One region of the Streptomyces sp. NPDC126497 genome, then DNA from elsewhere that is predicted to be linked to it. Evidence: riboswitches for the same ligand, from Rfam matches in the RefSeq annotation. Region 1 holds a riboswitch; each other region holds the start of a gene.
What was found. A riboswitch is a leader RNA that binds a small molecule or an ion and turns the genes downstream of it on or off. The one in region 1 is predicted to bind cobalamin.

Region 1 (7,182 bases):
GCACCAGCCGCTGGTCGGCGACGCACTCCAGGTACTGCCGCATCGACTCGGTGTTCATGCCCGGCAGCCCGTCCCCGCACAGGTCGCGCGCGAACTGCAGCTCCGCCTCGACCGCCTCGCGCAGCATGTCGGTGACCTGCTGTCCCAGCTGCTCGTCGAAGAGCTCCGGCTCCTCCTTGCGCACGGTGTCGACCACGTCGAAGGCGAAGGACATGTGCATCGTCTCGTCGCGGAACACCCAGTTGGTGCCGGTGGCCAGTCCGTGCAGCAGACCCCGGCCGCGGAACCAGTAGACGTAGGCGAAGGCCCCGTAGAAGAACAGGCCCTCGATGCACGCGGCGAAGCAGATCAGGTTCAGCAGGAAGCGGCGGCGGTCGGCCCGCGTCTCCAGCCGGTCGATCTCCTCCACCGAGTCCATCCACCTGAAGCAGAACTCGGCCTTCTCCCGGATGGACGGGATGTTCTCCACGGCCGCGAAGGCCGCCGCCCGGTCGTCGGGGTCGGGCAGATAGGTGTCCAGCAGGGTCAGGTAGAACTGGACGTGCACCGCCTCCTCGAAGAGCTGCCGCGACAGGTACAGCCGCGCCTCGGGGGAGTTGATGTGCTTGTACAGGGTCAGCACCAGGTTGTTCGCCACGATCGAGTCGCCCGTCGCGAAGAACGCGACCAGCCGGCCGATCAGGTGCTGCTCCTCGGGGCTGAGCTTCGCGAGGTCGGCCACGTCCGAGTGGAGGTCGACCTCCTCCACGTGCCAGGTGTTCTTGATGGCGTCCCGGTAGCGCTCGTAGAAGTCGGGGTAGCGCATGGGGCGGAGGGTCAGCTCGAAGCCGGGGTCGAGCAGGTTCTTCGTCGTCATCACTGGCAGGCCTCGCAGGACTCGGGGTTTTCCAGGGAGCAGGCGACGGCCTCGGGGTCGGCCGCCTGCTGAACGGGGACGGTGGTCCGGGCCGCCGCACGGGCGATCCGGGTGGCCGGGCGGGAGCGCAGGTAGTACGTGGTCTTCAGGCCCTGCTTCCAGGCGTAGACGTACATCGAGGAGAGCTTGCCGATGGTCGGCGTCTCCAGGAACAGGTTGAGCGACTGCGCCTGGTCCAGGAACGGGGTGCGGGCGGCGGCCATGTCGATCAGACCGCGCTGCGGGATCTCCCACGCCGTGCGGTACAGCCGGCGCACCTCCTCGGGGATCCACGCGAAGTCCTGCACCGAGCCGCCCGCCTCGCGCAGCGCCTCACGGGTGCGCGCGTCCCACACCCCGAGCCGCTTCAGGTCGTCCACCAGGTACGAATTGACCTGGAGGAACTCCCCGGACAGCGTCTCGCGCTTGAACAGGTTGGACACCTGCGGCTCGATGCACTCGTACACGCCCGCGATCGAGGCGATGGTGGCGGTGGGCGCGATCGCCAGCAGCAGCGAGTTGCGCATCCCGGTGGCCGCGATCCGCGTCCGCAGCGCCGCCCAGCGCTCCGGCCAGGTGAGCTCGGCGTCGTAGTGGTCGGGGTGCAGCACGCCCCGGGCGGTACGGGTCTTCTCCCAGGCCGGGAGCGGGCCGCTGCGCTCGGCGAGGCCGGCGGAGGTCTCGTACGCGGCGAGCATGATCCGTTCGGCGATCCGCGTGGACAGCGCCTTCGCCTCCGGGGAGTCGAAGGGCAGCCGCAGCTTGAAGAAGACGTCCTGCAGGCCCATGGCGCCGAGACCGACGGGGCGCCAGCGGGCGTTGGAACGGCCCGCCTGTTCGGTCGGGTAGAAGTTGATGTCGACGACCCGGTCCAGGAACGTCACGGCCGTGCGCACGGTCTCGTCCAGGCGTTCCCAGTCGACGTCCCCGTCCGCCACGAAGGCGCCGAGGTTGACCGACCCCAGGTTGCAGACCGCCGTCTCCCCGTCGTCGGTGACCTCCAGGATCTCCGTGCAGAGGTTGGAGGAGTGGATGACGTGGCCCGGCTCGGCGGTCTGGTTCGCCGTGCGGTTGGCGGCGTCCTTGAAGGTCATCCAGCCGTTGCCGGTCTGTGCGAGGGTGCGCATCATGCGGCCGTACAGCTCACGGGCCGGGAGGGTCTTCCTCGCCAGGCCCCTCGCCTCGGCGGCCCGGTAGGCCGCGTCGAACTCCTCGCCCCACAGGTCGACCAGTTCGGGCACGTCCGCCGGGGAGAACAGCGACCACGGCCCGTCGGCGTCCACCCGGCGCATGAACTCGTCCGGCACCCAGTGCGCGAGGTTCAGGTTGTGCGTGCGACGGGCGTCCTCACCGGTGTTGTCGCGCAGCTCCAGGAACTCCTCGACGTCGGAGTGCCAGGTCTCCAGGTAGACCGCCGCCGCCCCCTTGCGCCTGCCGCCCTGGTTCACGGCGGCGACCGAGGCGTCCAGCGTCTTGAGGAACGGGACGATGCCGTTGGAGTGCCCGTTGGTGCCGCGGATCAGCGACCCCCGGGCGCGGACGCGGGAGTAGGACAGGCCGATGCCGCCGGCGTGCTTGGAGAGGCGGGCGACCTGGTGGTAGCGGTCGTAGATCGAGTCCAGCTCGTCCCTGGGGGAGTCCAGCAGGTAGCAGGAGGACATCTGCGGGTGCCGGGTGCCGGAGTTGAACAGCGTGGGGGAGGAGGGCAGGTAGTCCAGCCGGCTCATCAGCCCGTACAGCGCGGCGACCTCGTCCACCGCGCGGGTGCTGTCGTCCTCGGCGAGGCCGCAGGCCACCCGCAGCAGGAAGTGCTGGGGCGTCTCGACGACCTTGCGGGTGAGCGGGTGCCGCAGCAGGTAGCGGCTGTACAGGGTGCGCAGGCCGAAGTAGCCGAAGCGGTCGTCGGCCCGGGGGTCGACCAGCGCGTCCAGGCGGGCGGCGTGCAGCCGGACGAATCCGGCGGTCCGGTCGGCGATCAGCCCCTCGCGGTGCCCGGTCGCGACGGAGCCGGTGAACGAGGTGACGCCCTGCGAGGCGGCCTCGGCGCGGATGCCGATGGTCAGCAGCCGCGCGGCGAGCCGGGAGTAGGCCGGGTCCTCCGAGATGAGCCCGGCCGCCGCCTCGGTGGCGAGTTCCCGCAGCTCCGCCTCGTCGGCCGCCGCGGACCGGCCGCGCAGCGCGGCGGCGGCGACCCGGCCGGGGTCGGCGTCGGGCAGGTCGGCGGTCAGCTCGGTCAGGGTCCGCAGCAGCGCGGCACCGGGGCCGCCGCTCTCCTCGGTCATGTCGCTCGCTGAGGCCGGATCGGCTGGCGCGATGGTCACGTGGGGCTCTCCCTCGCTCGGCACGGGGGCCTCGAAGAGCGCAGGGGGCAGTACACGAACGCACACGGGCGTCGCGTCCGCCGGCCCATTCCGCGAGGCCCGGACGTCCAGGCACCCGGACCGGACGGCCGGGCGCACTGTCGGCAGGTCCTCGGACTGACGCCCACGCGCACGCGGGCATGGGTACACCGTTGCGGGACAGTTCCGGATTCACACCGGATTCCCCTGCGGCGACAGCGAGCACGAGCATACATCTTGTGCCAGGCGTCGCCGACAACCCCATATCTTGTGTCGCGTTGGTTTCAGAGCGTCAACTCATAGGTGAGGAGCATGATGTCGTCCAGCTCCGGCAGCGGGTTCCAGTCGCGCTCCGGGGTGCGGGTGAACCCCAGCCGCTCGTAGACGCGGTGGGCGGAGTACATGGTGCGCTGGGTCGACAGCACGATCCGTACGCAGCCCTCGGTGGCCCGTGCCCGGTCGACACAGGCACGCACCAGGGCCTCCCCGGCGCCCCTGCCCCGTCCCGTGCGGGCGACCGCGAGCATCCGGATCTCCGCCTCGCCCGGCCCCGCCAGGTCGGCCATCGGACCGGGGCCCGGCACGAAGGTCACCCCGCCGAGCAGCGCCCCGTTCTCCACGGCGACCAGCACCTCGGCGGTGGCCGCCCGCTTCGCCACGTTCCCGAGCTCACCGAGGTACGCGTCGTCCTCCCCGAAGTCGAGCAGCCCGTCCAGCAGATAGGCCTGCGCGGTGATCTCACCGAGTTCCTCGTGCTCGCCGGGTTCCACCGGCCGGATGACGATGTCCATGGGGGGAGTGTGCCGGACGGGTACGACGACGGGCCGCCGGATTCCTCCGGCGGCCCGTCCTCCGGTGCGGCCACGGCGTCAGTGGCTGCTGCCCGCCGTGGCCGGCGGGAGCTCCACCTGGACACCGGGGTCGCCCGCGTCCGCCGTGTAGTCCTCCGGCTTGGTCTGGTCGATGCCCTCGGGTGCCTTGAGGGCCCGAAGGACGAAGGTCAGGACGACCGTGACCAGGACGTTGAGCACGAACGCGGTGAGACCGATGTAGCCGATCTCGCCGATGCCCGGGATCTCCTTCGACGACCCGCCGAAGTGCTTCTGCGTCGGCGAGGCCACCCCGTACGCGGCGACCGTGCCGTAGACCATGCCGACCGCCCAGCCGCCGATCAGCGCCCAGCGGTGGAACCAGCGGGTGAACAGACCGCCCACCAGCGCCGGGAAGGTCTGCAGGATCCAGATGCCGCCCAGCAGCTGGAAGTTGATCGCGACCGTCTTGTCCATGGTCAGGACGAAGGCGAGGGCGCCCACCTTCACCAGCAGGGACACGATCTTGGAGACCTGGGTCTCCTGCTTCGGCGTCGCGTCCGGCTTGATGAAGTCCTTGTAGATGTTGCGGGTGAAGAGGTTCGCCGCCGCGATCGACATGATCGCCGCCGGCACCAGCGCGCCGATGCCGATGGCTGCGAAGGCCACGCCCGCGAACCAGTCCGGGAACATGTTCTCGAAGAGCTGGGGGATCGCCAGCTGGCCGTTGCTGACCTTGACCCCGGCCGCGATCGCCATGAAGCCGAGCAGCGCCAGCAGGCCCAGCATCAGGGAGTACAGCGGCAGGATCGTGGTGTTGCGGCGGATCACCTCACGGCTGCGCGAGGACAGCGTGGCCGTGATCGAGTGCGGGTACATGAACAGCGCGAGCGCCGAGCCCAGCGCCAGCGTGGCGTACGTCCACTGGCCCGCCTCGCCCGGCACCGTCGCACCGCGCGGTGCGCCCGTGGCCGGGTTGGTCTGGCCGTACGCCTCGCCCGCCTTGGCGAAGATCTCGTCGAAGCCGCCCAGTTTGATCGGGATGTAGATGATCGCCACCGCGATGACGACGTAGATCAGCGTGTCCTTGACGAACGCGATCAGCGCGGGCGCCCGCAGGCCCGACGAGTACGTGTACGCCGCCAGCACGCCGAAGGCGATCAGCAGCGGCAGGTCCTTGACGAACCAGTTGGTGTCCTCGCCGCCGCCGACGCCCATCACGTCCAGCACGGCCTGGATGCCGACCAGCTGGAGCGCGATGTACGGCATCGTCGCCAGGATGCCGGTGACCGCGACGGCCAGCGACAGCCCCTTGGAGCCGAACCGGCCGCGCACGAAGTCGGACGTCGTCACATAGCCGTGCCGGTGCGACACCGACCACAGCCGGGGCAGGAAGGTGAAGATCAGCGGGTACACCAGGATCGTGTACGGCACCGCGAAGAAGCCGGCCGCGCCCGCCGCGTAGATCGCCGCCGGCACGGCCACGAAGGTGTACGCGGTGTACAGGTCGCCGCCGAGCAGGAACCAGGTCACCCAGGTCCCGAAGGACCGCCCGCCCAGGCCCCACTCGTCGAGGCTGTGCTCGTTCTCGGCCCTGCGCCAGCGCGAGGCCATGAAGCCCATCGCCGTGACCAGCAGGAAGAAGAAGACGAAGACGGCGAGCGCCACGCCGTTCACACCGTCGTTCACCGCGCCGCACCGCCCTTCGCGGCCGAGCGGGCGCGCTGGTCACGCTGCCAGAGCTTGTACGCGACCATCGTCAGGGCGGTCGAGATCAGCACCCACAGCATCTGGTACCAGTAGAAGAACGGGATGCCGATGAACACCGGGTCGGTCTTCGCGTAGGACCCGACCCACAGCATGGCCACGAAAGGTGCGACGAGGCAGAGGGCGATGACGACGCGCGCGGGCGTCACCACCGGCCCTCCGCCGGTTTCTGGGGCTTGTGACATCAGACGGCTCCCGTCCCCTCACTGATCACCGGCGGTCATGCGCAGGAAATGTAGATCAGGGGGCGGCGCGGTCGTAACCCCTCGTCCGCACAGCGGCGCCCGGGCGCCGCCCCGCCGGGGGGCGACAGCGGCGCGGGCGGGCTCAGTCCTGGGGGCGCTTCAGGCGCGCGACGAACTTGTACCGGTCGCCCCGGTACACCGACCGCACCCACTCCACCGGCTGTCCGTCCCGGTCCCGCGAGTGCCGGGACAGCATCAGCATCGGCAGGCCGACGTCGGTGCCGAGCAGACCGGCCTCGCGCGGAGTGGCCAGGGACGTCTCGATGGTCTCCTCGGCCTCCGCGAGACGGACGTCGTACACCTCGGCGAGGGCGGTGTAGAGGGAGGTGTACTTCGTCAGGCTGCGGCGCAGCGCCGGGAAGCGCTTGGCGCTCAGATGGGTGGTCTCGATGGCCATCGGCTCACCGTTGGCCATGCGCAGCCGCTCGATGCGCAGCACCCGCCCGCCGGCCGTGATGTCGAGCAGCCCGGCGAGCCGGTCGTCGGCGGTGACGTAGCCGAGGTCCAGCAGTTGCGAGGTGGGTTCCAGGCCCTGGGCGCGCATGTCCTCGGTGTACGAGGTGAGCTGGAGAGCCTGGGAGACCTTGGGCTTGGCGACGAAGGTCCCCTTGCCCTGGATGCGCTCCAGACGTCCCTCGACCACCAGCTCCTGGAGCGCCTGGCGCACGGTGGTGCGCGAGGTGTCGAACTCGGCCGCCAGGGTGCGCTCGGGCGGGACCGGCGTGCCGGGCGGCGCCGTCTCGGTCATGTCGAGCAGGTGCTTCTTCAGCCGGTAGTACTTGGGCACACGCGCCGTACGGACCGTGGTCCCACCCTCGTTCTCCGCACTGCTGACGTCGGTGCTCATGCTCTGCCTTCCCGGCTCCGGGTGCCGAAACGACCGGCGTCCCGTCGGTCGCGGCTGACATCGTGGCACGGCTCGGGGCGGGGATGTGCCCCGCACGCTCCGTGATCTCCCTTGTATACCCCTGGGACGGGGGATGGTCCAGACCACGCAGGGGCGTTCAGACGCCCTGCCAGTCCGGCTTGTTCGCGTAGGTGTGCCGGAAGTAGTCGGCGAGCTTCAGCTTGGCGGCGGCGGCCTCGTCGACGACCACCGTGGCGTGCGGGTGGAGCTGCAGCGCGGA
Region 2 (7,182 bases), on a different contig from region 1:
GCCCTTGTCGGGCCGGCCCCGCAGCCGGCGGGCGGCGCGCAGGCGCTGGACGTCGGCGATCAGGTGGGGAGCGAAGGTGAGGGCCACGACGACGGCCACGCCGAGTTCGTACAGGGCGCCGGGGAGGGACTTGAGCAGGCGGGAGGGGTTGGCGAGGGCGTTGGCGGCGCCCACGCAGACGAGCAGGGTGGCGAGGCGGAGGGCGTCGTAGAAGGCGAAGGTGAGGGCCTCGGCGGTGACCTCGCCGCCCAGGCGGATGCCCTGGGCCCAGTGGGGGAGGGGGACTTCGGGGAGGCGCACGAGCACGTGCGTGCCGGGGATGGGGGAGCCGAGGAGCACGGCGAAGGCGAGGCGGACGAGGAGGACGGCGAGGGCGAGCTTGACGAAGGCGCCGTAGGAGCGGGACCAGGGGGCGTGGGGGCGGCGGGCCGCCACGACGTAGGCGGAGACGGTGAGGAGGAGGGCGAGGAGGAGGGGGTTGGTGGTGCGGGTGGCCGCGGTGCCGAGGGCCAGGGCCCAGAGCCACCAGGCGCCGGGGTGGAGCGGGGTGCGGTGCGTGTGCCGGGCGGGGGCGGGGGCGCTCGCCGGCGCTTCCGGGGTGCCGACGCGCCCGCCCTCCCCCCCTCTCGACCTCGCTCGAGCGGGGGGAGCCCCCTCGGCCCGGCGGCACGACCGTCCGCGGTCGTGCGGGTGGTCGTGCCCGCGGTCGGGCGCGTTACGCACGGCGGCGGGCCTGCCGGATCGCTGCCGCCGCGAGGAGGGCGACCACGGCGATTCCGGCGGCCAGGCCGACCGACGGGCCGTCCGAGTCGTCCGACCCGGTCTTCTCCTCCGCGGGCGCGGGGTCCTCGTCCGTGGAGACCTGCTCGCCGCAGCCCTTCTCCGGGTAGCCCGCTATCGCGCACAGCAGGGCGTTGGCGTCGTAGCGGAGCGGCTTCGCGACCGAGGCCAGGGCCTCGGCGGTGGTGGCGTCCTCGGGGACCCGGGCGCAGGCCGTGCGCCCGGCCGGCGGGGTCTCGCCGGACGGGGCGTCGGCGGAGGTGCCGAAGTCGACGACCAGGGCCACGCGCTTCTCGCCGTCGGCCGCCGGGGTCTTCGCGCAGATGGTGTCGAAGTCGGCGGTGCCGCGCGGCTCCGCCGCGTCGGCGGAGTCCTCGCTGACGGAGAAGCGGAAGCCGTGGACGTCGCCGTCGGCGGGCCGGGCGAGGGACGGACCCTGGGTGGCGTACGTCCACGCCGTGCCGTCCTGCTCCCAGAAGGACCAGTAGCGGTAGCCGGTGGCCTGCGCCTGGCCCGCGCCCGCCAGCAGGGGCAGGAGCGCCGCCAGGAGCAGGACGGCGGCCCGGCGGATCACGGCTGCTGCCGCTTCGCGCGGCCGCTGATCAGGAAGCCGATGCCGATGCCGGCGACCAGGCAGACGCCGACGAACCACCAGACGCCGAAGCCGGAGCCCTGCTCCTCCTTCACGTCGTCCCCGTCCTCGCTCTTCGCCCCGGTCGTCTTCTCCTGGGCGGCCGGGCCGGTCGCGCCCAGCCGCTCCACCAGGTCCGTGCCGCCGAAGTCGCGCGGGTCGGCGCCGGTCGCGTGGGCCGCGAAGATGAGCTGGGCGTAGGCGGCGGGGCCGCTCTGCTCCGCCCAGCCGGCGGCGTTCTTCTCCAGCCAGGCCAGGGACTTCTTCGCCTGCTCGTCGGCGCCCTGGGCGGCGAGCGCGACCACCGCGTCGGCGGTGTTGCCGTAGTCGGGCTGGTCCTCGGCGCCGGCGAGGGCGGAGGTGAGGTGGCCGGTCCTCGCGAGGGCGTCCGCGAGGTGGGCGGCACCGTTGGCGGCGGCCCGCTGCGGGGTGTCGGCCTCCTCGCAGGCGGCGTCCTCCGCCGCCTCGCCCCCGCCGGGCTCGACGACCAGGCCCGCGCCGAGCGAGCCGAGCACGCCCGCCGCCGTCGCGTCCGCGTTGGCGACCAGCCCGCCCTTCTTGTCCGGCTGGAAGGCGAACGCTCCCGCGCCGTCGCCCTCGCAGGGCAGCGCCAGCCCCAGCAGGGCGTCGTGGGGGGACTTGCCGTCCTTCTTCACCTCGGCCGGCTCCTCGCCGGCGGCGGCGAGCGCGCCGATGACGACGGAGGTGGAGTTGGTGTCGCTGGCGCCGCCCGCGGTGTAGCCCCAGCCGCCGTCCTCGTTCTGCGCGGACTTCAGCCAGCCGACGGCCTTCTTCGTGACGTCGTCGTGGCCGCCGAGCGCGGCGAGGGCCTGGACGGCGGCGGCGGTCTGGTTGGTGTCGACCGTCGTCTTCGCGTCGCACGCCTTCGCGGTGTCGGCGCGGTACGGGGCGAAGGAGCCGTCGGCGCACTGCTGTCCGGTGAGCCAGTCGACGGCCGCCTTCGCCGGCTCGACGCCGGCCGTGTGCTGGGCGAGCAGGGCGAGCGACTGGCGCCAGACGCCGTCGTACTGCGGGTCGCCGTCGCCGTACAGGGCGGAGGGGAGCGCCCGGGACGGCGACGGGGAGGGGGTGGTGTCGGCGGCGGCCGGAGTGGCGGCGCCGATCACGGCGACGGCGGCCAGGGCCGCCGCGCTGCTGCGGACGTTCATGATCGGCGGGTGCCTTCCCTGCGGGGAGCCGGGCGGCGCGGGACACCCCGGTGGCTCGGCTCCGCATACCTCGACGGTGCCCGTGCGCCGGCGGGCTGCCGGGCACGTGAGCCGGTCACGAACCGTGCGGGGCAGTCCGGCTCACCGTCCCTGCGGACGGTTCACGGTTGCGGGTCAGCGCCGGAATTGCACCGGCTTCCCCCCGTACGGTGTGATGACGACGCCGACACTCTACCCGCCCGTAGGGAAGAGGCCGGGGGCGGCTTCGGTGAGTGAGGTCACGTGGAACGCGCACCGCCCCCGCGCCCCGGAGCGGGGTGCGGGGGCGGGCGGGACGGGGCGGGTCAGGAGGCCGTGCGGGCGCCGACCTGCGGCGGGGGTGCGGCGCCGCCGTTCACGGTGAAGCCGAAGCTGGTGGAGGCCCCGGCCGCGAGGGAGCCGTTCCGGCCGGAGCACACCGTCATGACGGTGCCGCCGCCGTCCCAGGCGGGTGAGCCGTTCCAGACGGAGAGGACCTTCTGCGGGGCGGTCATGGTGACGTCCACGCTCCAGGCGGTGATCGGCGCGCTGCCGGCCGTGGTCGTCACCTTGCCGTTGCAGCCGCCGCTCCACTGCTCCGCCGTGGTGCAGGTGGCGGCGCAGGCGCGTCCGGGCCGCCGCCGAGGGCGCTCAGCACGGCGTCGTACGCGGGCTTCTTGCCGTAGTTGTTGTCGAACAGCAGGGGAGTGCCGCTCGGCCACCCCGCGTACTTGTCCGGGATGCCCCACACCGTGATGCCGGTGCAGCGCGTCACCGCGAGGCAGGCCTTCGTGACGTCGCCGTAGTCGGTGGCCTGGGCCTGGCCCGAGCCCACGATGTCCAGTTCGGTGATCTGCACGTCGACGCCGAGGTCGGCGAAGCGCTGCAGGTTGGCCCGGTAGTCGGAGGGGACCGGGGAGTTGGGGTTGAAGTGGGACTGGAAGCCGACGCAGTCGATCGGCACGCCGCGGGACGTGAAGTCCTTGACCATGGCGTAGACGGCGTCGCTCTTCGCGTTGACGCCGTCGGTGTTGTAGTCGTTGTAGCAGAGCTTGGCGTCCGGGTCGGCCGCGCGGGCCGTGCGGAAGGCCTCCTCGATGAAGCCGTTGCCGAGCTTGCTCTGGAAGGGCGAGTTGCGCCGGGCGCCGCTGTCGCCGTCCTGGAACGCCTCGTTGACCACGTCCCAGGAGTGGATCTCGCCCTTGTAGTGGGTCATGACCTGCGTGATGTGGTTGTTCATGGCCGACCGGAGCTGGCTCGCGCCGAGTCCGGAGACCCAGCTCGGCAGCTGCGAGTGCCAGACCAGGGTGTGTCCGCGGACCTTCATGCCCTTGCTCCGGGCGTGGTCCACGATCTGGTCGGCGCGGCTGAAGAGGAAGGTGCCGCGGCGCGGTTCGACGGCGTCCCACTTCATCTCGTTCTCGGGCGTCACCGAGTTGAACTCGCGGTCGAGGGTGGCGGTGTACGGCGCCTCGCCGAGGCGGTTCGCGGCCACGGCGGCGCCGAAGTAGCGGCCCTTCTCGGCCGCCGCCGCGCCCAGGGTGTCGGCGGCGTGGGCGGTGGTCTGGGGGAGCGCGGCGAGCGCGGTGGCGGTGAGCAGGGCGGTGGTGGCGCCGAGGGCGGCGCGCGGCCGGCCGCGTCGTGCGGGGCCGTCGCCTCCGGCTCCCGCTCCCGTTCGCTTTTCGATCATGCCCATGTCATCCCTTCTCCGGTGGGGTCCCGTGCTGCGGATGGGCGGGATTGCTGCCGTGCGGTGGACCGAAAGTTTCGGACTCGGCTCCGAATTTCTGCGGCGACGATACGGACGCCGTGGGGGGCGGTCAACCGTCCGCGTAGGAAGGGACCAGGAGGGGGACTCGGCAAGGAGGGCGGGATGCCGGTGAGGGGGATGCCGTCGGCGCGGACGGAAAGGATTCGAAAGTTTCGTCAGGGGGTGTCCGTGGGCTGCGGCGCCGTCAGGTCCACCAGGCGGCACGCCGTCTCTATGTCGATCCCGACCTGGGCGATGGAGGCGCGCCCCGAGAGCCAGGTGATCAGGGCCGAGTGCCAGGTGTGCTCGATGACCCGGACGGCCGAGAGCTGCCCGGGCGTGGGATCGGTGAGCTCCATGGCGTCCAGGATGATCGCCGTGGTCTGCCGGGAGACCTGGTCGACCTCCGGGCTCGCGCTGCGGTCCGCGAACGTCAGGGCCCGCACCATCGCGTCGGCCAGGTGCGGCTCCCGCTGGAGCGCGCGGAACGCCCGCATCAGGGTCTCCGCGACCCGCTCGGCCGGGGTCTCGCCGGACGGCGGCCTCCTCCGCAGCGTGCCGTGCAGGGTCTCCAGCTGGTCCTGCATGGTGGCGACCAGCAGATGGACCTTGGACGGGAAGTAGCGGTACAGCGTGCCGAGCGCCACCTGCGAGGACTCCGCGACCTCACGCATCTGCACCGCGTCGAAGCCGCCCCGGCCGGCCAGCTGCGCGCACGCCCGCAGGATGCGGCGCCGGCGCGCCTCCTGGCGCTCGGTGAGCGGCGAGGAGCCGCCGGAGCGCGCGGTCCCGGCCCCGGTGGCCGCCTTGCCCGCCGTGGCTGCCCCGGCCGCCTCGTCCCTGTTGGCTTCGGTAGGCATGGGTCCCGTCCGTGACAGTCGGTGAGGGTGGATGATCGGACAGCATGGCACGCCGTCCGTCGTGGCGTGAATCACCTGATCCACTGCTCACAGTGTCCCTACCTGCCGGTAGATTCGGATCCTCCGAACGATCAACTCTGAAACTTGTTCTAGATTAGCGTCCCGGCGTACTGTCGCGGGACAGTGCAGGGAGAAGGGGGCCCAGGGTGACCGCTGAGGCCAGTCAGGCCGGGCCCTCGCGGGGTCCCGCATCCGACGGCTTGCGACCGCTCCGCATCGCACTCCTCACCTACAAGGGAAACCCGTTCTGCGGCGGGCAGGGCGTCTACGTGCGCCACCTCTCCCGCGAGCTGGCCCGCCTCGGACACCGCGTCGAGGTCATCGGGGCCCAGCCCTACCCCGTCCTCGACGTCCTCGACGGGAGCCACGACGGGCCGGTCCTCACCGAACTGCCCAGCCTCGACCTCTACCGCCAGCCCGACCCCTTCCGCACCCCGGGGCGCGACGAGTACCGGGACTGGATCGACGCGCTCGAGGTCGGCACCATGTGGACCGGCGGCTTCCCCGAGCCGCTGACGTTCTCCCTGCGCGCCCGCCGCCACCTGCGCGCCCGCCGCGGCGACTTCGACGTCGTCCACGACAACCAGACCCTCGGCTACGGCCTCCTCGGCGACCTCGGCGCCCCCCTGGTGACCACCATCCACCACCCCATCACCGTCGACCGCCGGCTGGAACTGGCCGCCGCCGAGAACTGGCAGCGGCGCTGCTCGGTGCGCCGCTGGTACGCCTTCACCCGGATGCAGAAGCGGGTGGCGCGCCGCCTGCCGTCCGTGCTCACCGTCTCCGGCAGCTCCCGCCAGGAGATCGTCGACGACCTCGGCGTACGGCGGGACCGCGTCCACGTCGTCCCCATCGGCGCCGACACCGACCTGTTCGCCCCCGATCCGTCGGTGCCGGTGGTACCGGGCCGGATCGTGACCACGTCCAGCGCGGACGTGCCGCTGAAGGGGCTGGTCTTCCTCGTCGAGGCGCTGGCCAAGGTGCGGGCGGAGCAGCCCGGCGCCCACCTCGTCGTGGTGGGCAAGCGGCCCGTGGAGGGGCCCGTCGCCCAGGCCGTGGAGCGCTACGGCCTCGAGGGCGCCGTCGAGTTCGTCAAGGGCATCTCGGACGCCGAGCTGGTCGACCTGGTGCGTTCGGCGCAGGTCGCCTGCGTGCCCTCGCTGTACGAGGGGTTCTCCCTGCCGGCCGCCGAGGCCATGGCCACGGGCACCCCGCTGGTCGCCACGACCGGCGGGGCGATCCCCGAGGTGGCCGGCCGCGACGGGGAGACGTGTCTCGCCGTGCCCCCCGGCGACGCGGGGGCGCTGGCCGTCGCGCTGATCCGGCTGCTCGGCGACCCGGAGCTGTGCGCCCGGCTCGGGGCGGCCGGCCGGGAGCGGGTGCTGCGGCACTTCACCTGGGCGCGCGCGGCCCAGGGCACGGTGGCCCGCTACCGCGAGGCGATGGAGCGCGCGGGCCGGGGCGCGGGCGCCGCCCGTACGGCGCGGCCGGCTCCGCGCCCCCCGGCCGCCGCGGACGTCCTCCCGGACCCGGACGCCGCACCCCTGAACACCGCCGACACCTCCGACCGCGAAAGCAGGGCCACGTGCTGACCGTCGACTTCTCCCGGTTCCCGCTCGCCCCGGGCGACCGCGTCCTGGACCTCGGCTGCGGGGCCGGCCGGCACGCCTTCGAGTGCTACCGGCGCGGCGCCCGGGTCGTGGCGCTGGACCGGAACGCCGAGGAGATCCGCGAGGTCGCCACGTGGTTCGCGGCGATGAAGGAGGCCGGGGAGGCGCCCGCCGGGGCCACCGCCACCGCCATGGAGGGCGACGCCCTCGCCCTGCCCTTCCCCGACGAGTCCTTCGACGTCGTCATCATCTCCGAGGTGATGGAGCACATCCCCGACGACAAGGGCGTGCTCGCCGAGATGGT
Region 3 (7,182 bases), on a different contig from region 1:
CGCAGCCCGGGCGCCGCCCTGGGAGCTTCCGTCGGGTGGACCGAGGTCAACCCGTACCGGGCCATGCAGGCACCGCGCTTCACCGGCGCGACGCAGTTCGGCAGCGAGCACACCGGCAGCCGTCTGCTCCACAGCAACGGACAGTCCGGCCTGCTGGAGATGCAGCCGCACAACCTCCTCCACGGTTACGTGGGAGGGGTGATGTTGCAGTTCTTCTCGCCCCGGGACCCCGTCTTCTGGCTGCACCACGCCAACATCGACCGTCTCTGGGCGGCTTGGAACGCGAGCAGCGCCGAGCACAGGAACCCGACGGACGCGGACTGGCTCGGCTTCGCCCACACCTTCCGCGACGCGCAGGGCAACCAGGTCAGGTTCACGTCGGGAGAGCTCCAGTCCACGGAGGAGTTCGGGTACGTCTACGAGTCGCTGACGGACGGGCTCGGGCTGAAGCCCCCCGAGCGGCTGGTCGCCACGCCGGCGGCCGGCGTCGACCCCCCGCCGCAGCAGGTGGCGGCCACCTCGGGCCCGACCGACCTGGGACCGGACGCCCTCGCCGTCCCGCTGACTCCCGGGCCCGGTGCCCGCGCCGGGGCCCTGCCGGAGGCCGCCTCGCCGCAGACGCCGAACCGCGCCGTCCTCACCATGGACGACGTACGCGCCGACGCGCCGCCCCAGACGAACTACCGCGTCTTCGTCGGCGCCCGCCCCGACCACGAGGAGGACCTCGACCCGGAGGGGCCGTACTTCATCGGCCACGTCCACTTCTTCGGCGCGGTCGGCGCCCATCCCCACTCCCACGGTGGTGGAGGACTCACCTTCACGTTCGACATCACCGAGCACCTCACCGAGCTGCGCCGGCTGGGCGCGTGGGACGGCGAGGGCGTTCCGCCGGTCGTGGTGACACCGGCTCCGCTCGGCCCGCCGCCGCCCGACGCCGGGGAGCCGGCCGGTGCTCTCGCGGCCGTGTCGACGCCACCGCCCGGCTCGCGTCCCCGCATCGGCAGCATCTCCCTGAGCACCACCTGACCGGGGCCCGCGGGCCGGAACGGCCGCAGCGGACCTGGCCGGAACCGGTACCCGCCGGAGCCTCCCCGGCCGGCCCGGGCCGGTGGACGACTTCCACCGGTGCGGTCGGAGTGGATCGGGAAGAGGTCGTCGACGACCTCTTCCCGCCGGTGGTGACGCCCTCGAAGGCGGAGGCACTCACCCGCGGGGCCGCACCGGCACACCCGGCGACGTGGCCGGCGCGGCCGTCCTCCTCGTCGCCCTGGACATCCACCGGGTCGGCACCGGGGCCGCGGTCGACGCCCCCCGCGCTCCCCTTTCCGTCCCGGACGACGCGGACGGGCACGGGGGCACCGGGCGGGCCCTTCAGCCGGGTGGCTCTTCGGGGAGGAACGTCACCTGCGGGGCGCCCGTGCGCGGATGGACGGCGACTTCCGCCGCCACTCCGTAGACCTCGGCCAGGAGCCGCGGGGTGAGGACCTCGGCGGGTGGACCGGAGGCGGTGACCGCACCGTCGTGCAGGACGTAGAGGCGGTCGCAGTAGGAGGCGGCCAGGTTGAGGTCGTGCAGGGCGAGCAGCACGGTGGCGGGCAGGCGGCGCAGGGTGCCGAGCACGGACAGCTGGTGCCGGATGTCGAGGTGGTTGGTGGGTTCGTCGAGGACGAGGAGGGTGGGCTGCTGGGCGAGGGCCCGCGCGATGAGGACGCGCCGGCGCTCGCCGCCGGAGAGCCGGTCGAAGGGGCGGTCGGCCAGGTGGACGGCGTCGACCGCGAGGAGCGCGGAGTCGATGAGGCCGGCGTCCTCGGGGGTGTCACCGGCGAGGAACCGTTTGTGCGGGGTGCGGCCCATGGCGACGACCTCGCGGACGGCGAGGTCGAAGTCGGCCGCCGAGTCCTGGACCACCGCCGCCACGGTGCGGGCCAGTCGCCGCACCGGCAGCGCCCAGACGTCGTCTCCGTCGACCCGGACCCGGCCGGTGTCGGGGCGCAGGACGCGGTAGACGGTGCGCAGGAGGCTGGACTTCCCGCTGCCGTTGGGACCGACGAGCCCGATGGTCTCGCCCGGGCGGGCGGTCAGGGAGACGTCGCGCACCAGGTGGCGGGCTCCGGCGGTGAGCGTGACGCCGTCGACGCTCAGTTCGGTCGCGGTCATGCCACTCCTCGGTCGGTGCCGCGCCGGGCGTCCCGGCGCATCAGCCACAGGAAGAACGGCCCGCCGCACAGGGCCGTGAGGACGCCGACGGGTATCTCCGTCGGTGCGGCGACCGTCCGTGCGGCGATGTCGGCCCAGACGAGGAAGACCGCTCCGCCGAGTGCCGCCGTCGGCAGGACCCGGCGGTGGTCGCCGCCGACGAACAGGCGCACGATGTGGGGCGTCATCAGGCCGACGAAGCCGATCGGTCCGGCCGCCGCGACCAGCACGCCCGTGAGGAGGGAGAGCAGCACGAACAGCCGGGCGCGGAACCGGGCCACGTCCAGCCCCATCGTGGTGGCCGCCTCCTCGCCGGCCAGCAGCAGGTTCAGGTTGCGGGCCTGCGCCATGAGGGCGCCGACGCCGAGCAGCAGGGCCGTGCCCGGCAGCCACAGCGTGCCCCAGTTGACGCCGCCGAGGCCGCCGAGGGTCCAGGCGAGGACCGCGCGGGCCTCGTTGCCCCGGTCGGTGGTGAGCAGCAGCAGGTCGAGGACCGCGGTGAGCACCGCCGCGACCGCCACCCCGGACAGCACCAGCCGCGCCGAGGTGATGCGTCCGCCGGTGCGGGCGGTGGCGTACACGAGCAGGAGCGCGCCCAGGGCGCCCGCGAAGGCGGTCACCGACAGGGAGAGCGGCCCGAAGAGGGTGAACCCGAACACGATCACCGAGACGGCGCCGAGCGACGCGCCGGAGGAGACGCCGAGCAGGTAGGGCTCGGCGAGCGGGTTGCGCACCAGGGCCTGCAGCGCGGTGCCGATCACCGCCAGGCCGGCGCCGGTGACCGCGCCGAGCAGCACCCGCGGCGCCCGCACGTCCACCACGATGGTCTCCCGGGCCCGCGACCAGTCCGGCTGCTGCCAGTCGGCGCCCAGCGCGTGCGCCACGATGCCCCACACCTGGCCGGGCGGCACCCGGACGGAGCCGATCGCCAGACCCGCCGTGGCGGAGACCGCGAGCAGGGCGGCGAGCACGAGCAGCGTGACGGCCAACCGCGTGCGGCCCGCTCCCGCCTCCTCGGCCTTCCGCCGTCGGACCGTCCGTCCGGTGGGCGTGGCGGGGGCGTCCCGGGTCACCGGAAGCTCTCGGGGTGCAGCCCGCGGGCCAGGTCCTCGACCGCGTGGGCCGAGCGGACGCCGACCAGGGTGGCGGTCAGCGGCAGGACGACGAACCGCTCGTTCCTGACGGCGGGCACGTCGGCGAGCGCGGGCTGGGAGAGCAGGAACCTCTTCTTCTCCTCGACGCTTCCGGCGCCGGCGTAGTCGTAGACGGCGATGACCTCGGGCCCGCGCTCGACGACCTGCTCCCAGGAGACGTCGCCGAAGACGTCGTCGAGGTCGGCGAAGACGTTCTCGCCGCCGGCCAGCCGGATCAGCTCGGTGCCCAGGCTCTTGCCGCCCGCGGTGAAGGCGCTCCTGTCGCCGCTGTCGTAGACGAAGACGGACACCTCGGGCTCGCCCTCGACCTCGGCGGCGGCCTTGCCGACGCGGTCCTCGAGGTCCGCGACCAGCTCGTCGGCCCGGTCCGGGACACCGAAGATCCTGCCGATGGTGCGGATCTCGTCGTAGGTGTCCTGCATCGTCACCCGCTTCTCGCCGCAGTACTCGCGGTTGAGGTGGGTGTCGATGCCGGCGTCGGCGAACGCCTTGCGGGAGCGGCCCTCGTTCTCGGCGAAGGCACTGCCGTAGCCGCCGTAGACGAAGTCGGGTCCGGCGTCCAGGATCTTCTCGAACGACGGCTCCCTCTTCGCCAGTTCGGGGATGGCCGCGTAGTCCTTCCTCAGCTCGGGCAGGACGGCGGAGTCGGGGAAGGCCGTGCCGACCATGCGGTCCTTCAGGCCGAGGGCGAGCATGAGTTCCGCCGGGTGCTGGTGGACGGTGACCGCCCGTGACGGCGGCTTCTCGTACGTCGTCCTCACGCCGCAGTTGTCGACGGTGACCGGGAAGCCCGCGGGGACGGCGGCGGTGGCCCCCGCCTCCCCGCCGCTCCCGCCGGACCCGCCGCAGCCGGTGGTCAGCAGCACCGACGACAGCGCCATGGCGGCCGCCGCGGCACGAAGGAACCCGCGCGTGCGGGCAGGGGTGGACAGCTGGGACACGTGAAGCCTCCTGGAGTCCGCGCTCCTCGGGACGGGCCCGCGACGGACCAGTGTCCTGACTCCCGGATCGACGTTCCCTCCGCCTTCCCGCGCGCAGCGCAGTGGCATGTCGGAGGGGCGCTCCCCGGTCACAGTGGCGGGACCGTGCCGGATTCGCACCGGCTTCCTGTCTCCCGTCGCGGCGATGACCAGGTGATCCTACGTTTCCCCGGGTCGACGGCAAAAGCGCGGGCGGCCCCGGCCGCACGCAACGCGCCGGAGGCACGCTCGACGGCGTACGCGGCCAGTCTGGCCGGATACCGCCTCGGAGGATCACCACCTCCTCGGTCAGACTTGTCACCTCACGCCACATGCGCACCGCTGCTGCGGTGGCCCGCGCCCGGGAGGCCCCCGATGACGTCAGACGCGAGGCCGGAGGAGGACGGGGCGGTAGCCCCTCCCGGACGGCGGCGGCCTCCCGGTGACCGCGTCGCGCTCCGCGGCGACCTGCGGTCCGCCCTGCCCGACGCCACCGCGGCGGTGGTGGTCACGGTGCTCGTGTTCGCCTTCCTGTGGGCGCGCATGGAGTCGGGCGCGTCGGACACCGTCGCGGTCATGCCGTTCATGGACGATCCCGGCACCTACTGGATGTACCTGCTCAGTCAGGCGTTCGGGTGGTCGGGGCTGTTGTGGGCGTGGGGCACGGTCATGCTCGGTCTGCTGCTGTCGGGGCCGCGTCCCGCCCGGCTGCCGGTCTCCCGGCAGGTGCTGGAGCGCTGGCACCGCACCACGAGTCTGACGACGATGGCGCTGATGTCCGCGCACGCGCTGATGTTCGCGGCGGAACTCGTGCGCTACGAGACGCAGGTGGCGTGGGCGGAGCGGTTGTGGGTGGCCTTCGCGGACACCTTCGTGCCGGGCTGGTACGACTCCGGAACCGGCAGGGTCGCCATCCCGATCGGCCAGGGCGCCCTGTACCTGGCGGTCCCACTGGGGCTGCTGTTCTACGTCCGGCACCGCATCGGAGCGAACACCTGGCGGCGACTGCACCGTTTCGTGATCGTCGTGTACGTGCTGAGCGTGTGGCACACGCTGCTGTACGGAACCAACGTCTGGTACGGGGAGTGGCCGCGCACCGTGCTGTGGCTGCTGCAACTGCCGGTCGCGGTCCTGCTGTTGCTGCGCCTGCTGAGGCCGGCCCGGCGGGCCGAGCGGCTGGGTCCGCCCGGCGGGGGCGCGGCCCGGCCGGGATGGTGGGTGCGGGCGGCGGGACGGGTCGCCGTCGCAGCCGTCGTCGTCGGGCTGGTCGCCGTGGTGGTGTCGGGCCGCGACGGCGGACGGGACCGCCCGGCCCACCCGCCCGCGACCGCCCCCCACGCCCAGGAGACGGACTGACGGCCGGCGTCGACCTCGCGTTCCGCCGCCGGAGCTGCTGCCTTTGCCACCGCGCGCCGAAGGGTTCGAAGCGCGGTGACCGCGGACCGGCCGGTGACGTACGCCGCCGAGCCCCGCGATGAGGCACATCCGCTTCGGGCTGTGCCGCGCGCCGGGCCGGGACGCGTGCGCCCGGCCCGGCGAGCCGGGGGCCGGGAGCGGGACGGCTCGTCACGGACGGTGCGGGCGACGGCCGGTGAGATCATCCGACGCCTCGAACGGTGTGCCGCCCGTGAGATCCTCGCCCCGGCCGGACCGGTTCCCCCGCCCCCGCGTCGCGGGGGCGTCCGCGGCGGGTGCCCGAGCCCGCCGACGCGGTGGTCCCGCGAGTGCGGCCGACCCCCACCAGCTACCGGATCCGCTCGGCGCCGTCTTTCGGGCGGGCGGCCACCGGTGGGCTCGTGGCCGTCGGTGGCCGGGATCCTGGTCGACCCGTACTACGCCGGCCCGCGCCCCGAGGAGGCAGCCGTGGCGGCGTTGCCGGACTGCCGCCCGTCCGGCACGGAGCGGGCCCCGGCCACGGCGGCCGGGGTGTCGCGCAGGCCGAGGCGCAGGTGCTCGACGTGGTAGAGGGCCTGCTCCAGCAGTTCGGCGACGTGGTTGTCGTGGAGCGCGTAGATCACCGAGCGGCCCCGGCGCTCGCCGGTGACCAGACCGAGGTTGCGCAGCAGACGCAACTGATGGGAGCAGGCGGACTGTTCCATGCCGACGGCGTCGGCGAGTTCGGTCGCCGCGCACGCGCCCTCCTGGAGACGGGCCAGGATCCGCAGCCGGGAGGGCGTGGCCAGAGCCTGGAGTGTGGCAGCCACGTCGGCGGCGCCCACGGTCTCGAGGCGCTCGCGCGCGGTGGCGGTGGTTTCGGCGTCAGCTCCATGGCCCATGGTCGCCATCCTACGGAGAGGGATCCATGAACGTATGAATTGCTCTTCATGTGATCCTGTACGGTGGAGGGAGCGGTGCCGACCTTCCGGCCGGCCGCTGTCCCGTCATGCCGTCGTGAAGGAGTTCCGCTCCGATGACCTCCACCGTCACTCCAGCCCCGGCCGGCCGGGCCGCGCCTGCGCGCGACGGCGGCGCGCCCCGGCGCCGTACCCGTGTCCTCGCCCTGCCCGAGGCGCGCTGGGCCGCCGCAGCCACCGTCTTCTTCCTGCTCGCGCTGCTGCTGCAGCTGGCTGGTGCTCCGGCGTGGGCGTGGGGGCCGCTGTACGCGGTGACGTATGCGGCCGGCGGTTGGGAGCCGGGGTGGGCGGGTCTGCGGGCTCTGCGGGAGAAGACGCTCGATGTCGACCTGCTGATGGTCGTCGCCGCTCTCGGGGCGGCGTCGATCGGGCAGGTGAGGGACGGCGCGCTGCTCATCGTCATCTTCGCCACGTCCGGTGCGCTGGAGGCGCTGGCCACGGCACGAACCGCCGACTCGGTGCGCGGTCTGCTCGACCTGGCACCGGCCACGGCCACCCGCGTCGACGCCGACGGCAGCG
Region 4 (7,182 bases), on a different contig from region 1:
CGCTCCGGGCGGCGCCGGGGAACCGCGCCCGCCCGCCGAGGTCGCCGAGGACGACACCGGCTTCCTGCTGACCACGTCCGGTTCGACGGGCCTGCCGAAGATCGTGCCGCTGTCACAGGGGGCGGTGGCCCGGTTCACCGCGTGGGCGGCGGACGCCTTCCCCCTCGGGCCGGGCAGCACGGTCCTCAACTACGCGCCGCTCAACTTCGACCTGTGCCTGCTGGACGTGTGGAGCACCCTCGCGCACGGCGGGACGGTGGTGCTGGCCGACCCGGAGCGGGGCACCTCGGCGCGCTACCTGCACGGCCTGGTCGCCGACCACCGCGTGACGCTGATCCAGGGCGTTCCCCTGCTGTTCGAGCTGCTCACCCGGGCCGCCGCCGAGGCGGGCCCGCTGACCACCCCCGAGCACCTGGTCTTCGCGGGCGAGGCGATGCCGGCCCGGGTGCTGGCGGGCCTGCCTCCGGTGTTCCCGTACGCCCGCTGGTTCAACAACTACGGCTGCACCGAGACGAACAACAGCTTCCTCCACGAGGTGGACCGCAGCGGACCGGTCGCCGGTCCGCTGCCGATCGGCCGCCCGCTGCCCGGCGTGCACTGGCTGATCACCGGCGACGACGGGCGCGCCCTGACCGGCCCCGGCCGGGGGGAGCTGCTCGTCAGCACCCCGTTCCAGACGACGGGTTACGTCAATGTGCCCGACAGCCGGAAGTTCGCCCCGCACCACGACGGCGTGCCCGGGGTGGTGTACTACCGCAGCGGTGACGTCGTCCGGCGGCACGAGGACGGCTCGCTGAGCGTGCTGGGGCGGACCGACCACATGGTCAAGGTGCGCGGCACCCAGGTCAGCACCCAGCACGTCGAGAGCATCCTGCTGGAGCACCCGGCGGTCGCCGAAGCGGCCGTCGTCGCACTCCCGGACCCGGTCGCCGGCCACCGTCTGCACGCGACCGTGCGGCCGGTCGAGCCCGGCTCCGTGGGGGTCCTGGCGCTGCGTCGGTACTGTGCGGAGCGGACGGTGCGGGCGGCCGTGCCGAGCGTGTTCGAGATGGTGTCCCGGCCGTTGCCGAGGACGTCGACGGGGAAGGTCGACCGCACCCGGATCCGGGACTCGCTGAGCACGGCGTGACGCGGGCACGCGGGGGCTGTCCGGCCGTGGCCGGGCAGCCCCCGCGTGTCGTTCCCCGCGGTCAGCGGAGCGCCGTGCGGAAGGCCTTGGCCACCGAGGTGACGCCGATGGCGAGCACGATGACCGCCGCTCCGCCGTAGACCGATTCCTGGGACTCCCAGAGGGTCCTGGCGTCGGCGAGGAAGTCGGGGTTGAACAGCTCCTGCCGGTACAGCACCCAGGCCAGCGGCAGCGTGAACACCGCATGGGCGAGCGCGTACCAGCCGGCCAGCCGGACGGTCCAGCCCTGCCCGGCCACCCGTGCGGCCCCGACCACCGCGAGACCGGCCAGACCGGCCAGAACCGGCCACAGCCAGCCCGACCACAGGTCCGGGTCCAGTACCTCCAGGTGCCGCCCGTCGTCCGCCCGGTAGGGCTCGGCGGTGTGCTGCCAGACGATCAGCGCGAACAGCAGCACGTCCCACGCCACGGCGGCCGACGCCGCGACACCGCCCCGGTCGCGCCGCGGGACGTCGGGCAGTTCGTCCGGCGTCCAGCGGTCGCCGGTGACGCCACGGCGGTACCGGATCCGCTCGGTCACGCCGAACACCACCGTGATCGCGGCGACCAGCTGGGCGCCGACTCCCATCAGCGTGCCGGCGCCGACGCGCAGGGCCGCGCCGGGACCGCCGCCGTCGGCCACCTCCAGCAGGGCGAGCCCGAGGGAGAGGGCCGGCAGCACGCCGGCCACCAGGGTGACCAGCGCGCGTACGTAGGCGGGATACAGGTCCGGACCGATCAGGACCAGCGGCCGTTCGGTGCACCGGGCCGCGTACCGCACCGGGTCCCCCAGCTCGCTGAGCACCTCCCGCTCGGCCGCCCGGTGGTCGTCGCCGCCCCGGCCGTCGATGGTGTCGGCGATGGTGGCGCGGAGCTCTCGGGCCACGTCGTCACGCTGGTCCGCCGGAAGCCGTCGGACGACCTCGTGGACGTAGCGCTCGGTGAGCACCCCCGTACTCATTCGTTCTCCTTGGTGAGTCGTGAGATCGAAGCGACGAGGTCCTGCCATTCACGCACCAGGCCCTCCCGGACCCGGGATCCGTCGGGGCTGACACGGTAGAACTTGCGCGGCCGGGACTCGTCGGTGTTCCACTCGCTCGTCAGCAACCCCTGTTTCTCCAGGCGCCGCAGCAGCGGGTACAGCGTGTTTCCGTCGACGGTGACCCCCGCGTCGCCGAGCGTCTCCAGGAGCGCATAGCCGTACTGCGGTTTCCGGAGCAGCGCCAGACAGGCGAGCACCACCGTCCCGCGGCGCAGTTCCTGCGCCTGGCTCAGGGTCAGTTCTTCTACGGACACGACCCACACGATAGTGTGCGTCGCACACTAATGTCACCCCCCCTGACACGGTGGATGCTCCGCCCCCTCGGGACGCCCCGGACGCCGCGCGGCAGGGGGACCGCACGGATCCGGCGCACGTCCCACCGTCCGCGCGCCCCCGGTGTCCGCTTGTCACCGGACCGGAACGGGCACTACTGTCACCACGCCTTGGTGACGGGAAATCGGTGCGATACCGGTGCGGCCCTCGCCACTGTGATCGGGAAGTCCGGCTCCGGTCCTCACGGACAGCCACTGGGTTCTTCGGAACCCGGGAAGGCGGAGCACGGGCGGTGGTACCCGTCAGCCAGGAGACCGGCCAAGGCGCGTCAACCATCCACGAGGTGCTGGAGAGGGTCTGCTGAGCCATGCACATTGCCGAGGGTTTCCTGCCTCCGGCGCACGCGGTCGCCTGGGGCGTCGCGTCGGCGCCCTTCGTCGTCCACGGAGCCCGGTCGCTCATCCGTGACGTCAGGGAGCATCCCGAGAGCACCCTTCTCCTCGGTGCCTCGGGAGCGTTCACGTTCGTGCTGTCCGCGCTGAAACTGCCGTCGGTCACCGGGAGTTGCTCCCACCCCACCGGCACGGGCCTGGGCGCGATCCTGTTCCGGCCGCCGGTCATGGCGGTGCTGGGCACCATCACCCTGCTGTTCCAGGCGCTGTTGCTCGCCCACGGCGGGCTGACCACCCTGGGCGCCAACGTCTTCTCGATGGCGGTCGTCGGCCCCTGGGCCGGGTACGGCGTCTACCGGCTGCTGCGCCGGTACGACGTGCCGCTGATGGTGGCGGTGTTCTCCGGCGCGTTCGCCGCCGACCTGTCGACGTACTGCGTGACGAGCGTGCAGCTGGCGCTCGCCTTCCCCGACCCGGGCAGCGGATTCCCGGGCGCGCTGGGCAAGTTCGGCTCCATCTTCGCCGTGACGCAGATCCCGCTCGCGGTGAGCGAGGGGCTGCTGACGGTGCTGGTGATGCGCATGCTGACGCAGTCGAGCAAGGGGGAGCTGACGCGGCTCGGGGTGCTGGTGACGTCGGGGGCCGGGCGGAAGACGGCGAAGTCGTCCGACTCGGCGGGGACGGTGGCCCGATGAGCCGCAACGCGAAGATCAACACGCTGCTGCTGGTGCTGGTGGCCGCGCTCGCCGTGATCCCGCTGGCGTTCGGGCTCGGGGACCACAAGGAGGAGCCGTTCACCGGCGCGGACGCCGAGGCGGAGACCGCGATCACCGAGATCGACCCGGACTACGAGCCCTGGTTCTCACCCCTGTACGAACCGCCGTCCGGCGAGATCGAGTCGGCGCTGTTCGCCCTCCAGGCGGCGCTCGGCGCGGGCGTCCTCGCGTACTACTTCGGGGTGCGGCGCGGGCGGCGGCAGGGCGAGGCACGGGCGCTGGAGCGGCTGCGGGCCGAGGCCGGCGCGGACCCGGACGCCGCTCCCGGACGACGGGCCTGACGGCGCGTGCTGCCGATCGACGCGGCGGCGCACAGCAGCCGCTGGCGCCGCCGTCATCCCGTGGACAAGGCCGTGCTGGGGCTCGGCCTCACCGTGCTGGCGATCTCGCTGCCACCGTGGCCGGGCGCGGCCCTGGTGCTGGTGACGGCGCTCGTGGTGCTGCTCGGCCCGGCCGGGGTGCCCGCCCGGCGGCTGTGGCGGGCGTACCGGGTGCCGCTGGGCTTCTGCGTCACCGGGGCGCTGACGCTGCTGGTGCGGGTGGGCGGGCCGGGCGGATTCGTGTCCTGGGCCGGGGACGGGCCGCTGCGCGCCGGGGAGGTGCTGCTGCGCACCTCCGCGGCCTCGCTGGGCGTGCTGCTGTTCGCCTTCACCACACCGATGTCCGACCTGCTGCCGCGCCTGGTGCGGGCCGGGGTGCCGGCCCCGCTCGTGGACGTGGCGCTGGTGACGTACCGGATGAGCTTCCTGCTGCTGGACTCGGTGCGCCGCGTCCGGGACGCGCAGGCGGCCCGGCTCGGGCACACCACCCGGGCGGCGGCCTGGCGTTCGCTGGGCGGGCTCGGCGCGACCGCGTTCGTCCGGTCCTTCGACCGGGCGGCGCGGCTGCAGACCGGGCTCGCCGGGCGCGGCTACGACGGCACCCTGCGCGTGCTGGTGCCCGAGGCCCGGGTCTCCGTCCGGTTCACGGCGCTGAGCGTGGCGCTCCTGGCGGCGCTGGCCGCCCTCACCCTCGTCCTGGAAGGTCCCCTGTCGTGAGCGAGTCCGCCCTGGTGGCCCTGCGGGGCGCGTCGTTCGCGTACGAGGACGGCCCGCCCGTGCTCGACGGCCTGGACTTCGAGGTGCGCGAGGGGCGCGCGCTGGCCCTGCTGGGACGCAACGGCAGCGGCAAGACGACGCTGATGCGGCTGCTGAGCGGTGGACTGCGTCCGGCGGGCGGCGAGCTGACCGTCGGGGGGCGGCCGGTCCGCTACGACCGCAAGGGCCTGACGGCGCTGCGCACCACCGTGCAGCTGGTGGTGCAGGACCCCGACGACCAGTTGTTCGCGGCGTCCGTCGGGCAGGACGTCTCCTTCGGCCCGCTGAACCTCGGCCTGTCCGACGCGGAGGTGCGCGCCCGGGTGGCGGAGGCGCTGGCCGCGCTGGACATCACCGCCCTCGCCGACCGTCCCACGCACCTGCTGTCCTACGGGCAGCGCAAGCGGACGGCCATCGCGGGCGCGGTCGCCATGCGGCCGCGCGTCCTGATCCTCGACGAGCCGACGGCGGGACTCGACCCCGACGGCCAGGAACGCCTGCTCGCCGCCCTCGACCGGCTGCGCGCCGGCGGCACCACGGTCGTCATGGCCACCCACGACGTGGACCTGGCCCTGCGCTGGGCCGACGACGCGGCCCTGCTCACCCCGGCGGGGGTGAGCACCGGCCCCGTCGCCGAACTGCTGGCCCGTACCGACCTCCTGCGGGCCGCCGGGCTGCGGCTGCCGTGGGGCGTGGCGGTCGCCCGGCTGCTGCGGGCACAGGGACTGGCGGCCGGCCCGGACTCCGGCCCCCGCTCCCCGGAGGAACTGGCGGCCCTGGTGGCCGCGACCACCACGGACGCCGACGTCCCGTGAGGGAGCGGGACGGTACCGGTCAGGTCGCGCGGCCGGTCCGCACCGGCGTGGACACATGGGCGCACAGGCCCGTCACCCGCGCGAGGAACACCAGCACGGCCGGGCGGCCGCCGTCGAGGTGCGCACGAGCGGCCCTGCTCACTCCCGGCCCGCCCGTCGGCCGTCGCTCCGGCGCCCTTCGTACGGCGCGCCGCCCGGCGGCGGTGGGGATGCCGAGCCGGACGCCGTGCGCGTCCTCGGGGAGCGGTGCCGGGCGGGGCGTCACCGGTCGCTCTCGGGGGCCGGGTGGGCGAGCAGCCGGCGCGGGTCGGCGGCGCGGGTGATGGCCGACTCGACGGCGGCGATGCGGTCGCCGAGGAGGGCGAGGGCGGCGACCGCCCGGGCCAGGGCGTCCTCGTCGGGGCCGCCCAGGGCCAGGGTGCGGACGTGGGCCGCCTTCAGCTCGGTCCAGCGGGCCGCCCGGTCGGGGGTGAGGGTGCCGCGCAGTTCGGCGAGTTTGAGCAGGTTCGCCTCGGCGCCGGTGGTGAGGGTCTGGGCCTCGGCCGTGTAGTGGTCGTCGACGACGGCGGCCAGTTCGGCGTCGTTCATGACGGGCTGGATCCGCTGGGCGATCTTGTTCATGTTGCGGTAGGAGCCCTGGAGCCGGAACGGCGGCTCGGTGCGGGCGTGGTCGGACCGGGCGGCGGAGGCGATGTAGGCGGCGTTGACGGCGAGGACCGTGCGGCGGGCGGTGAGCAGGTGGCGCAGCACCGCCAGGACGCGGTCCAGTTCGGTGGGCGCGTAGGGGTGGACGAGGCGGTCGGGGCGGGCGGTGGGGTCGTTCCCGGCGAGGCGGACCAGCAGGTCCAGGTCGGCGCGGTCGCGGCCGGCGAGCGGGGCGAGCACCGGGTTGGCGGTGAGGGCGTTCTCCACGAAGCTGAGCGCGAAGACGTCCTCCTTGCCGGTGAGGACGTCGCCGAGGTTCCACACGTCGGCGCGGTTGGCCAGCATGTCGGGGACCCGGAAGGCCTCGCCGGACTCGGTGTAGGGGTTGCCGGCCATGCAGACGGCGAACCGCTTGCCGCGCAGGTCGTAGGTGCGCGGCTCGCCCTCCCACACGCCCTCCATCCGGCGCGTGGCGTCGCACAGCGGGATGAACCTCTGCAGCAGTCCGGGCGAGGTGTGCTGGATGTCGTCGAGGTACAGGAGGGTGTTGTTGCCGGCCGCGAGCGCGAAGTTGATCTTCTCGATCTCCTGGCGGGCGGTGGCGTCCGGCGCCTCGGCCGGGTCGAGCGAGGTGACCGCGTGGCCGAGCGCGGGACCGCTGATCCTCACCAGGACCAGGCCGAGGCGGTCGGCGACGTACTCCATGAGGGTCGTCTTGCCGTAGCCGGGCGGGGAGACGAGCAGCAGCAGGCCGCCGGTGCCGGTGCGGCCGGACTCCCCCGTGGTGCCGAGCTGCTTGGCGAGGCTGTCGCCGACCAGCGGGAGGTAGACCTCGTCGACCAGCCGGTTGCGGACGAACGACGACATCACCCGCGGCCGGTGGTCGTCCAGCCGCAGCCGGGTGCGCTCGGCGGTCACCAGGGCGGTGCGGCGGCGCTGGAAGGCGCGGAAGGCGGGCACGTCGCGCTCCCTGAACTCCTCGGTGCGGGCGAGGA

Region 2: linked by a shared signal. The riboswitch ahead of ABTY20_RS23950 (SCO2321 family membrane protein) and the one ahead of ABTY20_RS02535 (ribonucleoside-diphosphate reductase subunit alpha) in region 1 are both predicted to bind cobalamin.
Region 3: linked by a shared signal. The riboswitch ahead of ABTY20_RS25985 (ABC transporter substrate-binding protein) and the one ahead of ABTY20_RS02535 (ribonucleoside-diphosphate reductase subunit alpha) in region 1 are both predicted to bind cobalamin.
Region 4: linked by a shared signal. The riboswitch ahead of ABTY20_RS00385 (energy-coupling factor ABC transporter permease) and the one ahead of ABTY20_RS02535 (ribonucleoside-diphosphate reductase subunit alpha) in region 1 are both predicted to bind cobalamin.

What each region holds. Positions count from the first base shown of each region.
Region 1 covers NZ_JBEORT010000003.1:33,532-40,713, forward strand. The annotation lists gene ABTY20_RS02530 (ribonucleotide-diphosphate reductase subunit beta) at 1-856, opposite strand, end outside; gene ABTY20_RS02535 (ribonucleoside-diphosphate reductase subunit alpha) at 856-3,177, opposite strand; cobalamin riboswitch at 3,342-3,506, opposite strand; gene ABTY20_RS02540 (GNAT family N-acetyltransferase) at 3,519-4,025, opposite strand; gene mctP (monocarboxylate uptake permease MctP) at 4,104-5,732, opposite strand; gene ABTY20_RS02550 (DUF3311 domain-containing protein) at 5,729-5,995, opposite strand; gene ABTY20_RS02555 (GntR family transcriptional regulator) at 6,138-6,902, opposite strand; gene nagB (glucosamine-6-phosphate deaminase) at 7,060-7,182, opposite strand, start outside.
Region 2 covers NZ_JBEORT010000064.1:21,709-28,890, forward strand. The annotation lists gene ABTY20_RS23940 (energy-coupling factor transporter transmembrane component T) at 1-723, opposite strand, end outside; gene ABTY20_RS23945 (SCO2322 family protein) at 716-1,354, opposite strand; gene ABTY20_RS23950 (SCO2321 family membrane protein) at 1,351-2,580, opposite strand; cobalamin riboswitch at 2,689-2,827, opposite strand; partial or broken gene ABTY20_RS23955 (glycoside hydrolase family 10 protein) at 2,925-4,288, opposite strand; gene ABTY20_RS23960 (TetR family transcriptional regulator) at 4,525-5,208, opposite strand; gene ABTY20_RS23965 (glycosyltransferase family 4 protein) at 5,415-6,860, shown strand; gene ABTY20_RS23970 (class I SAM-dependent methyltransferase) at 6,854-7,182, shown strand, end outside.
Region 3 covers NZ_JBEORT010000076.1:1,445-8,626, reverse strand. The annotation lists gene ABTY20_RS26000 (tyrosinase family protein) at 1-1,026, shown strand, start outside; gene ABTY20_RS25995 (ABC transporter ATP-binding protein) at 1,372-2,157, opposite strand; gene ABTY20_RS25990 (FecCD family ABC transporter permease) at 2,154-3,269, opposite strand; gene ABTY20_RS25985 (ABC transporter substrate-binding protein) at 3,266-4,231, opposite strand; cobalamin riboswitch at 4,320-4,497, opposite strand; gene ABTY20_RS25980 (ferric reductase-like transmembrane domain-containing protein) at 4,685-5,665, shown strand; gene ABTY20_RS25975 (ArsR/SmtB family transcription factor) at 6,142-6,585, opposite strand; gene ABTY20_RS25970 (heavy metal translocating P-type ATPase) at 6,720-7,182, shown strand, end outside.
Region 4 covers NZ_JBEORT010000001.1:88,335-95,516, reverse strand. The annotation lists gene ABTY20_RS00400 (AMP-binding protein) at 1-1,129, shown strand, start outside; gene ABTY20_RS00395 (HAAS signaling domain-containing protein) at 1,191-2,129, opposite strand; gene ABTY20_RS00390 (PadR family transcriptional regulator) at 2,126-2,464, opposite strand; cobalamin riboswitch at 2,638-2,820, shown strand; gene ABTY20_RS00385 (energy-coupling factor ABC transporter permease) at 2,851-3,570, shown strand; gene ABTY20_RS00380 (energy-coupling factor ABC transporter substrate-binding protein) at 3,567-3,932, shown strand; gene cbiQ (cobalt ECF transporter T component CbiQ) at 3,939-4,688, shown strand; gene ABTY20_RS00370 (energy-coupling factor ABC transporter ATP-binding protein) at 4,685-5,542, shown strand; gene ABTY20_RS00365 (hypothetical protein) at 5,562-5,807, opposite strand; gene ABTY20_RS00360 (DNA repair ATPase) at 5,804-7,182, opposite strand, start outside.